Regions from separate parts of the Thioalkalivibrio sp. AKL10 genome, predicted to be linked through region 1. Evidence: riboswitches for the same ligand, from Rfam matches in the RefSeq annotation. Region 1 holds a riboswitch; the other holds the start of a gene.
The links. A riboswitch is a leader RNA that binds a small molecule or an ion and turns the genes downstream of it on or off. The one in region 1 is predicted to bind cobalamin.
Positions count from the first base shown of each region.

Region 2: another riboswitch for cobalamin. It lies ahead of bluB (5,6-dimethylbenzimidazole synthase); the one in region 1 lies ahead of G333_RS0109905 (TonB-dependent receptor domain-containing protein).

Region 1 is NZ_KB907144.1:254,557-261,806, reverse strand. It holds gene G333_RS0109910 (hypothetical protein) at 1-1,201, shown strand, start outside; cobalamin riboswitch at 1,289-1,535, shown strand; gene G333_RS0109905 (TonB-dependent receptor domain-containing protein) at 1,676-3,490, shown strand; gene G333_RS0109900 (cob(I)yrinic acid a,c-diamide adenosyltransferase) at 3,494-4,048, shown strand; gene G333_RS0109895 (cobaltochelatase subunit CobN) at 4,162-7,250, shown strand, end outside.
Region 2 is NZ_KB907143.1:455,974-463,223, reverse strand. It holds gene cobU (bifunctional adenosylcobinamide kinase/adenosylcobinamide-phosphate guanylyltransferase) at 440-961, opposite strand; gene G333_RS0107995 (cobyric acid synthase) at 958-2,442, opposite strand; gene cobD (threonine-phosphate decarboxylase CobD) at 2,442-3,452, opposite strand; gene cbiB (adenosylcobinamide-phosphate synthase CbiB) at 3,463-4,365, opposite strand; gene bluB (5,6-dimethylbenzimidazole synthase) at 4,362-5,135, opposite strand; cobalamin riboswitch at 5,228-5,492, opposite strand; gene G333_RS0107975 (cobalamin-binding protein) at 5,713-6,549, shown strand; gene G333_RS0107970 (iron ABC transporter permease) at 6,689-7,250, shown strand, end outside.

The DNA of each region.
Region 1 (7,250 bases):
GGGCGTGGCGCCAACCCAGGAGGACGGTGTGCGCCGGGTGGATCAGTTCCTGGATCGACTGTTCTCCGCCGCGGACGCCGATGACCTGGCGCGCTGCACCCTCGACGACGTACAAGCGATCTTCGTGTTGGCCTTCGAGCTGGTAAACGGACGTCAGATCAAGCGGTTGAGCTTCGAATGGTCGGGGGGCTGGCAGCTCGGGGCGGCCCTGGACCGCCTCGAATCCCAGGGCAACCGCTTCCGTGTGGCTCAGGCCGGGGTGGTCAGCCGCCTGCGCTCCCTCGGCATCCTGCTATCCCAGCACGAGGCGTCGGGCCTGGATCCACAGGCCCTGCGCGAGCCGATCGTCAGTCTGGGTCGTCAGGTGCTGGAGGCGCTGCAGCGACTGGAGGATCTCGAACCTCCGGAAAATTCCGCGGATGGGCAGCTCCTCGGTCTTGCGCTGCGCCGAGTCGAGGACCTGCGCGAGGCGCGCGACCACCTGATGCAGTCGCAAAGCCGGTACACCAACGCGGTAGAACGCTGGGAGGCCCTGCGTCGGGCGCAGGTGGAGAAGCGGGGCGAGAAGCGCTGGTTCAAACGCAGCGTGCGCGGCATCCGGGTGAGCGAGGAGCTGATCGAACTGACCGACGACCAGAAGCTGAAACTGGCCAGCCACTTCTGCTCTTTCCTCAAGGAACTCAAGATCGAGCGCGAGGGTGACCTGTTTTACTTTGGTGGCTCGGCGCTGGATACGGAGACCGCCAAGCGGATCGGGATCCAGCTCGCCTTGATCATGGAGCCGCTGGTGGATCTTACGAATCCCAGTATCCAGCGCGCGATCTATGCCAACCCCGCGGCCTATCTGGGCGGGCTCTACGTGGGCATGAGCGCGGATGCCAAGGCAGGCCTGGGCTCGGCGATGGTGCGCAAGGTCCGGCAGGATCTCGGGCGCATGGCCGAGTGGCTGGCGCTGCGCCTCACGCGCATCTACAACCTGCCACTGAGTGACTCCATGCGCGATTTTCTGGTCAGCCACTATGGGGCCAATAGCGAGCGCCTGGAGATGCTGGCGACCCATACCGGGGACGAGTCGCACCCGGTGGCGCTGCGTGCCGAGCGCTCGCCCGAGTTCGACGCCATGCTGCAGGACAAGGCTTGGGGTCTGCTGCTCAAGCGCGGGACCCGCTACCTGTACGCGGAGGAACGGCGCCGCCGCTGATCGGCGGCGACACGCGAGCCTGCCAGCGTCATGCGAGAGCGCCTGGTGGGTGGGTTGGAGGCTGGTAATTTTGCACCCAACTGTGTAGGGTTCGCTGCGTTCCTCGGTGCCCGACCAGGCCTGGCTTGGCGGGTTAAACGGGAAGATCGGTGAGTCTCCGGCGGGCTGCAAGGCCTCGGGACGAGTCCGACGCTGCCCCCGCAACGGTGATCGAGCGAGAGACCGTCCGTCGGTTTCTGATGGTCGCGGCCAGTGCCACTGAACATGATGTTCGGGAAGGCGCCGCACCGGACGCTCGTCAGCCCGGAGACCGGCCAGGGAATGATCGCGCGGCATGCGGCGGGCATGCGAGGCGGATGATCGTGCCGGGCCGTTCGCCGGTCCTGGCCGATCCCCCTCGTGTCTGTCTCCCCCTGTCTGCGCGATCCCGACGAATCAACGGCGTGCGGGCGGCTCGCCGGGAGACTCTACACAATGAAACGCACAGCACTTTCCGCGGCCATCCTGCTGGCCACCAGTCCCGCCCTGGGGGACACACCGAATACCGACGAAGCCCAGACGCTGGAGACCGTCCAGGTCACCGCCTCGCGCATCGCCCAGACAGTGGACGAGACGCTCGCTTCGGTGACCATCATCGACCGCGAAGAGATCGAACGCCTGCAGCCCCAGCAGTTCACCGACCTGCTGGAAGGGCGGGCCGGGATCGAGACCTCCCAAAACAGCGCCTTCGGCAAGACCAGCTCCGTCTACACCCGCGGGACAAGCTCCGACCACACGCTGCTTCTGATTGACGGCGTGCGCATGGGGTCCGCCACTAGTGGTGGCGCCAGCTGGCAGTTTCTGCCGCCAGAGGCGATTGAGCGTGTGGAGATCGTGCGTGGGCCACGTACCAGCATCTACGGTTCCGATGCGATTGGTGGTGTGGTGCAGACCTTCACCCGAGAAGGCCGCAAGGGGCCTCCGAAAGTCAACGCGTTTGTGGGAGGCGGCAGCTTCAATACGCGGGAAGCGGGGGTTGGCGTAGCGGGCGGCACCGATAACACGAACTACAGTTTCTCGGTCAGCCACTTCGAGACCGACGGCATCAACGTGCAGGACGGTGTCGGTGACGACGACCGTGATGGTTACGACAACACCTCGTTGGCGACCAAGGTGTCGCACCGTCTGGATAACGGCGTCGAATTCTTCGGAAACATCCTGTATTCGGAAGGAACGACGGAGTTCGACAGCGGCTCGATCTTCTCTCCGGATGAATCCGACTTCGTGCATGCCGCACTTCGCGGTGGCGTAAGGATTCCCGTGACGCAGCGCTGGGATACCGAGCTCGCTGTTGGGCACAGTCGTGACGAATCGGATAACTTTCTTGAGGGTGAATTCTTTTCCCAGTTCGATACGCGGCGCGATCTGGTCGACTGGCGCAACGATATCGAAATTGCGGATAACGTTTATTTAATTACCGGCATCGACGCGTACGAGGACCGGGTAGAAAGTACAACCGACTACGACGAAGATTCGCGGTACAACGTCGGTGCGTACTCCGTGATTCATGTGGACCTCGGTCGGCATGACCTGGAAGGCAGCCTGCGCTACGACGACAACGAACAATTTGGTGACAAGGTTACCGGGCAGGTGGCCTGGGGTTATCAGATGACCGACCCGCTCCGTCTGCGGGCGTCCTACGGCACTGCGTTCAAGGCACCGACCTTCAACGACCTCTATTTCCCCGGATTTGGTAACACCGACCTGGAGCCGGAGAATTCGCGGACCTTCGAAGTCGGGGCGCGCTACACGCAAGGGGCCTACTATGCCGATGCCGCCATTTTCCGCACCGAACTGGACCAGATGATCGGTTTTGATCCGGTTGCATTCCGGGCTGAAAATATCGATGAAGCGCGCGTTCAGGGTGTCGAGCTGGAAGCGGGTTACGCGAGTACGCGCTGGGTCTCCCGCGCTTCGCTGACGTTGATGGATGCCGAAGACCGTGAGACGGGCAATGAACTTCGACGGCGCTCGCCAGTGACGGCGCGGTTCGATCTGGATCGGCAGCTTGATCGTTTCTCGGTTGGCGGCTCGGTGATCGCCAAGAGCCGGGCATTCGACGATCAGGATAATGATGTACGCCTGTCGGGTTACGGGTTGCTGAACCTGCGCGCGAGCTATCAGATCCATCCGGAATGGCAGCTTCAGGCTTCGGTCCAGAACGTGTTCGACAAGGACTACGAGACGGCGCTCGGCTACAACCAGCCGGGGCGTGCCGCATTCGTGAAACTGCGCTATCAGCAGAGGTGATCCATGGGTAATCGACTGTCGAAGATCGCGACCCGCACGGGTGATGAAGGCCGAACCGGCTTGGGTGATGGGTCGCGCGTGGACAAGGACTCGCATCGCGTCGAGGCCTTCGGAGATGTGGATGAGCTGAACAGTGTGATCGGCCGGTTGCTGACGCACGTTCTGCCCGAAGAGGTTCGCCGCTCGCTGGCGCTGGTGCAGCACGAGCTGTTCGACCTGGGGGCGGAACTGGCGGTGCCGGGGCATCAGGCGTTGCCGGATGCGTCGGTGGAGCGTCTGGACGTGGAGCTCGAGTCCTTCAACGACGATCTGCCGGCCCTGAAGGAGTTCATTCTCCCGGGCGGCGGGCCGGCCTCGGCCGACTGTCATATCGCCCGCACGGTCTGCCGGCGCGCGGAACGGCGTCTTGTCGCACTCAACCACCACGAAGCGCTGCGCCCGGGTTCGCTGGCCTACATCAACCGGCTGTCGGATCTCCTTTTCGTGCTTTGTCGCGTCCTCGCGCGCCACGAGAACGGCGAAGAGATCCTCTGGCAGCCGGCCAGCCAACGCGGCTGACGTGCTCGTCTGATCGGCGTCGCTGCGGCGGCGCCTGATTCCCATTGCAACGGTCGCGGGCGTGTCGAGTACACGCCTCGCGGCCCCTTGCGCCTGTTTTTCGGGAAGTCTCCATGCGTTTTCGTTGCACAATTCTGATGGCTTTGGTGTTTTTTTTATTCGGGGGCGGCACGGCCGGGGCCGGACCGCTGGTGGTGGGCGTCGTCTCCGATCGCTCGGCGGCGGAGGTCGCCGCCGGGGCGCATCGCTTCCTTGAGGCCTATCCGGAGGCGCAGGTCGTGCTGCGCACCCCCGAGCAGCTCACGGACAAGTCGGACGAGGCGGTGTCGACGCTGTGGCGCGAGGCCGATGCGGTACTCGTCGCGGCCGTCTTCGGGGATCAGGCCGCGCGCCTCGATCGTCTGTTGCGGGAGGCCCCGCCGCCCGAGGGGGCCCCGATCCTGGCCATTAACAGCGTGCGCCACCTGACGGCGTTGTCGCGGATCGACAGTGAGGCCGTACTCGCGGGTCTCGATGACGAAATGCGTACCGAACTGGCGGCCAACCCGGACCCTGGTGAGGATCCGCGCGCGCACCTGGCCCAGCAGCAGGAACGCTTCCCCGAGCAGGCAGACTGGCTGACCGGGCGGGCGTTCTACCAGGGGCGCACGCCGGAAAACATGGAGGGCCTGATGCGCTGGCTGGCCGCGCATGGCGGCCACGCGATCGACGTACCGGACCCGGACCCGCGCGAGACCATCCGTTACTATCGCCATGGAAGCTCCAGCCCCGATCCGGACGCCCTCGATCTGGAGGCGGGTCCGGCCGTGGCGCTGCTGGATCTGGATACCGGTGACCGGCCGGGCGACCGCGCCCTGCTGGATGCGGCCTGTGAGGCCCTAGAGAACCGCGATATCCAGTGTTTTGTGGTGCTCGCGCGCTGGGGCGGGGCGAGCCGCGAGGCGGTCGAGACCCTGGAGGACGTGACCGGGCCGGCGGATCTCGCGGGGATCGTGAGCCTGCAGGACTTCGTGGTCGGCGGGGGCGGCAACCGCGAGGCGGTGGCCGAGGCCTTCGGCGAGCTGGATGTCCCGGTGATCAAGGGCATCCGACTGGCGGCCGTGAGCGCGACCCAGTGGCGGCTGTCGCACGAAGGCATCCCCTGGGACAAGGTGCACTACCACGTGGCCATGCCGGAGTTGCAGGGCATAAGCCAGCCGATGGTGCTGGCGGCCGCGGGCGCCCCGGAACAGGACGAACGCACGGGTGTGCGCCTGACACTGACCGAGCCGGTGGGCGAGCGCGTGGAGGCCCTGGCCGAGCGGGTGTCGAGCTGGCAGCGTCTGCGCACCCTCGACAACGCGGACAAGCGGGTCGCGGTTGTCTACTACAACCATCCGCCAGGTCGCCAGAACATCGGCGCGGACAAGCTGGATGTCCCCGAGTCGTTGCTGGAGATCCTGCAGAACCTGGAGGCGGCCGGCTATGACCTGGGTGGCGAAGTGCCGGAGGATGCCGAAGCCCTGCTGGACATGATCCAGGACCGGGCGGTGAATCTCCCGGAGCAGGCAGATGCGCTGGACGCGATCGCCGGCCGGGTGGCCGCGCTCGATCGCGAGCAGTACCAGGCCTATTTCGACGCCCTGCCGGAGTCGATCCGGGCCGAGCTGGTGGATGGCCCGATCGGCTACCTGCAGGCGCGCCTGGAGGCGGCCAAAGCCGCCGACGAGATCGATTTGGCACAAGCCGCGCTGGAAAGCGGTGTCGGTGATCTGCGCCACATGCTCGAGAGTTATCCGCACGCGGCCCAGGATCGGGCGCTGGATCTGCTCGCACAATTCGAGGCGGCCTGGGAGGCCACGCTGGCGGGGGAAGACGCGCACGCGACGACCGAGCAACTGCGCAAGGCCCTGGTGCGCACGGGTATCCCCGGCCTGACCGGCTGGGGCGAGCCGCCGGGCGAGGCGATGACCCGCGACGGCGAGATGCTGTTCCCGGGGATCGAGTTCGGCAACGTGTTCATCGGCCCGCAGCCGCCGCGCGGCTGGGAGGTCAGCGAGCGCCTGCTGCACGCCAACACCACGTTCCCGCCGACCCACCAGTATGTCGGTTTCTACCACTGGATCCGCGATCACTTCGAGGCGGATGCACTGGTCTATGTCGGCCGCCACTCGACCCGCGAATTCCTGCCGCGGCGGCGCGCGGGGCTGGCGCCAGATGATTACCCCGAGATCCTCGGGGGCGCCCTGCCAATCATCTATCCCTACATCGTCGATGGCGTGGGTGAGGGCATCCAGGCCAAGCGCCGGGCCATGGGCGTGATGATCAGCCACCTGACCCCGCCACTGGCGGCCACCGAACTGTACGACAGTCTGCTGGAGCTGCGCCAGCTGGTGGAGACCTACGAGGCCGCCGCGCAGCCGGATGCCGCGACCCGCTCGCGGGCCGCCCAGACCCTGCGCGAACGCATCGAGGATCTCGGCCTGACCGAGACCATCGAGCACGAACTGGCCCGGGGCCATCATCACGACCACGGGCACCACCATGACGACCACGGAGATCACCACGACGGTCATCATGATGAACCCGATTCCGGGCACGGCGAAGGTCACGAGGATGATCACGGCGACGAGTCTCGGGATGCGGATCATCACCGGGAACATGGGGATGAAGCGCACGAACATGCCCATGAGCATGACCACGAGAACGAGCATGCGGACGAGGGTCATGACGACCACGGAACCACCTCGCTCACGGAGATGGACGAGGAGCTTCTGGTCCACGAGATCGGCCACTACCTGACCGACATGCAGGAAGACCAGATGCCCCTGGGGCTGCACGTGTTCGGGCGCGACTGGAGCGACGAGGCCGTGGACACGATGCTCAAGTCGATGGCGGGTGACGACGCGGTGGGCGACGACTGGGACGCCAAGCTGCGCGGCTCGCCGTCCAGCGAGCGCGCGCATCTGCTGGCGGCGCTGGAAGGCCGTTTCGTGCCGCCGGGGCAAGGCAACGATCCGATCCGTACGCCGGAGGTATTGCCGACCGGGCGCAACTTCCATGCGCTGGCGGCGGATCTGGTGCCCACACGCATCGCCTGGGGCATTGGTCAGGAGCTGGCCGCGGATGCCCGCGAGCACGGCGATCCCGAGGCGGATGGCAGCGAGGCGATCATCCTCTGGGCGTCGGATACCGTACGCGACGAGGGCGTGATGATCGCCTT
Region 2 (7,250 bases), on a different contig from region 1:
CGCGGGAACACCCCGACGTCTGCGCCATCATCCCACGACGAAGATCCCGGATAACCGCTGCGCGGTTTCCGGGATGACGACGTTGGGGGGAACATCCGAATGTCTGGACCAGGAATCCTGGCCGTCCGCCCACATGACATACCGGCCCATTACTCCTCGCCCTCCCGGCCGTAAGCGGTTCCCTTGTTGTCATCCTGGCCGCAGCGAAGCGGAGAGCCGGGATCTCCCCACGCCAGGGGTACCCCCTGACGTCCGTGCCACCTGCCAACGGTGGAGATCCCGGATAACTGCTGCGCAGTTTCCGGGATGACGAGGGTTGGGTGACCGAAGGACGGCTGGGGTCGGGATGCTGCGGTGGTGCCGGCCTGCCGGCGTGCTTGTCTATGTGCCTCGAGGGCAGAATGCATCCTGGAGGGTGGAATGCATGTATGCCGGTTTGTCACAGCGGGTCTCCCTTGAGGACGTGCGGGAGGCCGGCGACGGTGAGGACGACGCGGTCCATCGTTGGGGCCAAGCGCTGGTGGAGCCAGCCGGCCTCGTCGGCGAAGCGGCGGGACAGTGCGTCCATGGGCGTGATCCCCATGCCGGTCTCGTTGGAGACGAATACCAACGTGCCCGGCAGGCGCGGAACGGTCTCGATCAGGGCCTCGCGTTCACGCTCGATCCGGCCCTCGTCATCGGTGCACAGGAGCTGGGTCAGCCACAGGGTCAGGCAATCCACCAGCAGGCACTGCTCCGGTCCAGCGGCCTGCTCCAGCGCCCGGGCCAGGCCCGTGCCCGCCTCGACGAGGCCCCAGTCTCCGGGCCGGTCGGCGCGGTGGCGCTCGATCCGGCGCGCCATCTCGGCGTCGTCGGCGCGCGCCGTCGCCACGTAGGTCACGGGCAGGCCGCTGGCCGCCGCCAGTTGTTCTGCCAGCCGGCTCTTGCCCGAGCGCACGCCACCCAGTACCAGGGTCTTCATGCGACTGGCTCCTTCGGTTCGGCTTGCAGAAGGGTCAGTATGTATTTCATATCCATGTGTTCTTCCAGAGAATCGGCCAGGCGCTTCAGGCCGCGCTCCCGCGCCGTTGCCAGGTCTTCCCCGGTCTCCATCCCGCTGCGCATCCCCGCCCAGTGCAGCAAGGCCTCGGCGGCGTCCGATGTATCGAACACGCCGTGGACATAGGTGCCGGCCACCGCGTCATCCGCACTACGCGCGCCATCCGGGCCGTGTTCCAGGTGCAGTAGCGGCCGCTCCAGGCCCGGACCGGTCGTCACGCCCGCATGGATCTCGTAACCTTCTACGCCGGCTTCTCGGTCCAGTACGCGATCTCCGCGAACCCTCTCCAGGTGCTTCTCGGGTGCGAGCCGGGTCTCGATATCCAGCCAGCCCAGCGCCGGGGTGAAGCCCGGCTGGCCCTCGACCCCATCGGGATCATGCACGGAACGGCCCAGCATCTGGAACCCGCCGCAGATCCCCAGTACCTTGCCTCCGTAGCGCACATGCCGCTCCAGCGCGGCCTCCCAGCCCTGTTCGCGCAGCCAGGCGAGGTCATCACGCACGGCCTTCGAGCCCGGCAGGATGACCAGATCGGCGGGCTGCAACGACTCGCCCGGCCCCACAAAGCGCAGGTCCACCGCCGGATGCAGGCGCAGCGAATCGAAATCCGTGTGGTTGGAGATGCGCGGCAGTGCCGGCACGACCACCTTCAGGGCGTCCGCGGCCTTTTCCGGCATCGCCTCGCGCGGCAGCGCGTCCTCGGCATCCAGATAAAGCCCGTGCAGGTACGGAATCACGCCGAGCACCGGCTTTCCGGTCTCCTGTTCCAGCCAGTCCAGGCCGGGTTGCAGCAGGCCGATATCGCCGCGAAAGCGGTTGATCACGAAGCCCTGCACCCGCGCGCGCTCCGTCTCGCTTAAAAGCGCCAGCGTGCCCACCAAGTGCGCGAACACCCCGCCCCGGTCGATATCCGCGACCAGGATCACCGGGCAGTCCACGGCCTCGGCAAAGCCCATGTTGGCAATGTCGCCGGCACGCAGGTTGATCTCGGCTGGCGATCCCGCGCCCTCGACGAGGACGTGGTCGTACTGTGCGGTCAGGCGGCCATGCGATGCCAGCACCGCCTCGCGCGCCACTGGCTTGTAGTCGTGGTAGGCCCGGGCATCCAGATCCGCCGCCGGCCGGCCGTGGATGATGACCTGCGCCCCCTGGTCCGAGCTGGGCTTCAGCAGCACGGGGTTCATGTCGGTGTGCGGGTCCAGGCCGCAGGCCGCCGCCTGCAGGGCCTGGGCGCGCCCGATCTCGCCACCGTCGGCCGTGACCGCGCTGTTCAGCGCCATGTTCTGCGGCTTGAACGGCACCACCGACAGCCCGCGCCGGTGCAGCACGCGCGCCAGCCCCGCCACCAGCACGCTCTTGCCGGCATCCGAGGTCGTGCCCTGCACCATCAGCGACGTGCCCATCAGGATGATGCCCCCAGCGCCTGCTCCAGGCGCTTCCATTCGTGTTCCTGCCCCGGCAGGCCAAAACGAAGGCTGCCCGGCTCATCAAACCGCCGCACGAGGATGCCCTGCGCGCCCAGGTGATCCTGCCAGCCCGCGGGATCGTCCACGCGGCACCACTGAAACAGCGCGGTGCCGCCGGCGGGTTCCAGCCCCTGGTCGCGCAGCAAGTCCGCCAGGCGCTGGCCACGCGCCTGGAGCATGCCGCGTGTCTCGGCCTGCCAGGTCCGATCCGACAGCGCCTGGGTGGCGATCCAGCGGGACGGTCCGGCAAGACCCCACGGGCCCATCCGGGCGGCCAGTCGCGTGCGCAGCGCGTCCTCCGCAATGACAAACCCCACGCGCGCCCCGGCCAGCCCGAAGAACTTGCCCAGCGAGCGCAGCACCACCAGCCCTTCGCGCGGCGCGTCCTTCGCCAGGCTCTCCTCCGGTGTCACGTCCATGAACGCCTCGTCCACGATCAGCCAGCCGCCGCGCGCGGCCAGGGCCGCATGCCACGCCAGCAGGTCCGCGCGGTCGAACCGTTGCCCGGTCGGGTTATTGGGGTTGACCAGCACCAGCACGTCCAGGCCGGGCAATGCGGCCTCGATCGAATCCCCGTTCAGCGGGACGACGTCATGCCCGGCCCCGTGCCAGGCCCGGGCGTGCTCGTTGTAGCTGGGCTCGAGTATGCCCACGCGCGAAGGGCCTTCCCGTAGCGCGGGCAGCAGCTGGATCGCGGCCTGGGAACCGGGCACCGGCAACAGCGCCCCGGTCCCGTAATAGGCGGCGGCTGCGGCCTCCAGGCCGTCGTCCGGTTCCGGCAGGCGCGCCCAGGTCCCTGGCGGCAGCTCACCCGCGTGGTAGCCATGCGGGTTGATGCCCGTGGAGAGATCCAGCCAGTCGGCCTCGGGGATCCCGTAGCGCGCAGCCGCCTGACGGATACCGCCCCCGTGTACCTGGATCAGTGCCTTCGGCTCCGGCGTCTGCATCGATTGGGCCTCAGAACAGGACAACGACAATCACCCCGGCCACAATGAAGGCCATCCAGATGGCCAGCGCACGATCCAGCAGCTCAACCGCCTGGCGAATGCCCGCCGCGTCCGGCATGCGGCCCATCCCCAGACGGGGTCGCCACTCGCGCTGCCCGCCATAGGGCGCCGCTCCGCCCAGGACCACGCCCAGCGCACCCGCCCCTGCGGCCATCACCGGCCCCGCATTCGGGCTCTTCCAGCCGGCGGCCTGCTCGCGCCAGCACTGCAGCGCGTCCCGGCCACGACCGGCCAGGGCATAGCCCAGTGCCGTCAGGCGGGCGGGGATCAGGTTCATGGCATCGTCCAGGCGCGCGGCGGCCCAGCCAAACGAGCGAAACCGGTCATTGCGATAGCCCCACATCGCATCCAGCGTGTTCACCAGGCGATAAGCCACCACGCCCGGCGCGCCAGCCACCAGGAACCAGAAGATCGTGGCGAACAGTGCGTCGTTGCCGTTTTCCAGCACCGACTCGATGGTCGCGCCACTCACCCCACGCTCGTCCAGGGCCGCCGTGTCGCGACTGACCAGCATGCCGACGCCGGTGCGCGCGCCACACAGGTCATCCTTATCCAGGGCCTCGGCCACCACCTCCGCATGCTCGTCCAGGCTGCGCCAGCCAATCGCCAGCGTCAGGATCGCCAGCGTCAGAAGCCAGCCCCAGGCCAACGAGGTGCCCAGTGCGGCCAGCACCACCCAGGGCAGGACCAGCGCCGCGAGAAGGAGCGCTCCGCGTACACGACTCGGCGCATGCCAGCGGGATTCGGCCCAGGCCGCGAGCTGGCCGAATCCGGCCAGCGGATGGAACCGCCGTGGGTCGCCCAACAGTCGGTCCAGGATCAGGGCGCCGATCAGGATCAGAAAGGTACTCATGTGTTGCCACCCCCGGATGGCCCATCCGGACGCGCGGCGGATTCCCGCACAACCGTGGGCAAGCCCAGCTCGCACGGCGCACCCCAGCGATCCTGGAACACCAGGTCTTCCAGCGGTCGCCGGCTGTCCCAGCCTGCGGTCTCCAGCATCGGCCGGTCATAGAAGCGCTCCACATGCCCCAGGCACAGCACCGCGATCGGGTACCCGCCTTCGGGCATGTCCAGCCGATTGGCCAGCCAGTCCGGATCGAACAGGGAGACCCAGCCCATGCCCAGGCCCTCGGCGCGGGCGGCCAGCCACAGGTTCTGGATCGCACAGGCGGCGGAACAGAGGTCCATCTCGGGGAGCGTCCGCCGGCCGAGCACGTAGCGCTCGCGGCCATCGGTCAGGGCCACGACCAGTAACTCGCCCGCCTCGCGGATGCCCTCCAGCTTCAAGCGATGCACCTCCGCCGCGCGCTCGCCACAGGCCTCGGCGGTGCGCGCCTGTTCATCCGCCGCGTGGGCGTGGAGCGCTTCGCGCACCGCCGGGTCGGTAATGCGCAGGAAGCGCCAGGGCTGCATATAGCCCACGCTCGGCGCGCGATGCGCCGCCTCGAGCAGCCGCCGCAACACCGCTGGATCGACCGGGTCCGGCCGAAAATGGCGCATATCCCGGCGTTCCGCGATCACGCGATAGACGGCCGCAAGCTCATCTTGGGAAAATCCCGAACCCCCGGCATCAGCGCCCGGGCAGGAAGGGTTCTCATTGGCGGGTAACTCGGACTGCATCGGCTTACCGTCAGGGGGACACGACGCGGATGCAGAAGGATCGGGGTGTGGCCACAGGGGCCCGCACGTACCGACCCTCGCCCACCGCGCGGTCGCAGAAACATCGTCCAGGCCGGTCTCCGGGCTCGCGAGGCCCCGGCAACCCGGGGCGGCAAGTCGCCTTCCCGGGCCGCGTTCGGCCCAGTGGCTTTCGACTTGTCGAGGTCCGAGCGGCCTGCGGAAGCACCCCTCGAACCCACTCGCTTACCGTTGCGGGGGCAGCGTCGGAATGGGGCTGCGGAGGATCTCGCGCCTGCACCGACTTCCCGTTTAACCCGCGCGATCAGTCGCCCGGGCACCTGGTAGCAAGCCGCCAATCATACGCGGCAAGCCCACTGCCGACCAATTGACGCTCCGAGGCGTCCCAGGCTTGCTGCTATGATGCCCCGCTAGTCCAGCGCCAGGTGGCGGCTCCCCAGCCGGCTCGAAGGCGCTTGAACAACCAATCCAATGCGACTGTAAAATCATGCAATTTTGGACTTCCCGAACTCCACTGCTCGCTTGCCTCCTGGGCCTGCTCTCAACCCCGCTGATCGCAATGGCGGACTCAATCACGGTCACCGACGACGATGACCGCGAGGTCCATCTGGAGCAGCCTGCCGAGCGCATCGTCAGCCTGGCGCCGCACATCACCGAGGTGCTGTTTGCCGTGGGTGCGGGGGACCGCATCGTGGGCGCAACGCAGTACAGCGATTATCCACCCGAGGCGGAGGCCATCCCGCGGATTGGCGGCTACAGCCGGATTGACCTGGAACGGGTACTGGAAAGAGACCCCGATCTGGTGATCGCGTGGAAGAGCGGCAACTCCGCCTCCCAGGTCGAACGCCTGCGCGAACTGGGACTGCCGGTGTACGTATCGGAACCACGCAGCTTCGAGGGTGTGGCCTCGAGCATGCGGCGCATGGCCACGCTCGCCGGCACGCATGACCAGGGCGAGGCCGCGGCAGAGGACTTCCTGGGCCGAATGGACGCGCTCCGCGCCACGTACGGCGACCGGGACCCGATTCGCGTGTTCTATCAGGTGTGGGAGCAACCGTTGATGACGGTCAATGACGACCACCTGATCGCCGAGGCCATCGCCGTCTGTGGCGGCGTGAACGTGTTCGGCAATCTCGACCGCCTGGTGCCACGCATTGGCCGCGAAGCCGTACTGGATGCCGACCCCGAGGTCATCATCGGCGGCGGCATGGGCGAGGACCGCCCCGACTGGGTGGTCGCCTGGGGCCAATGGGAGGATATGACCGCGGTCCAGCGCGACAATCTGTTCTTCATTCCCCCTTCGCTCCTGCAACGCCATACCGGACGCATCGCGGAAGGCACCGCCCTGATGTGCGAAGAACTCGAACGCGCACGCGCACGCCGTCCCGCCCCATGACCATGACGGTCCGCCTCACAGTCTCTCGGAAAGGATATCGCGGGACACCAATGAAGGAGCGTTGTACGTGCGCTGAAGGCAGCGCTCCCGCCGTTCCGGCAACCTACCGCTTCGCCCGCCTGGAGCGGAGGGCTACCGCTTGACCCGTTCGTTCCTCCTGGCCCTGGGCGTGCTGTTGCCCGCGTCTGTGCTCTCCGTTCTGGTGGCACTGGCCTACGGCAGCGTGCAGATTCCGTTCCCTGACCTGCTGAGTGTCTTCTTCGGCGAGGCCTCGCGACTGCACAGCACCCTGGTGCTGGATCTGCGCCTGCCGCGCGCGCTGGCCGCGTTCGCCGCCGGCGGGCTGCTGGGCCTGGCCGGAGCGCTGATGCAGGTCCTGCTACGCAATCCACTGGCCGATCCCTACGTGCTGGGGCTCTCCGGCGGCGCCTCGGTGGGCGCCTTGCTGGCGATGCTAGCGGGGCTGTCCATGTTCTCGGTCTCGGCCGCGGCCTTCGTGGGCGCCCTGCTGTCCACCATTCTGGTGTTCGGCCTGGCCCACGGCACGGGCAGCTGGACCCCGACCCGCCTGCTGCTGACCGGTGTCGTGGTGGCCGCCGGCTGGGGCGCGATGATCAGTTTCATCCTCGCGGTCAGCCCCACCGCGGAGCTCCCGGGCATGCTGTACTGGCTGATGGGCGACGTCTCCCATGCCCGCAACC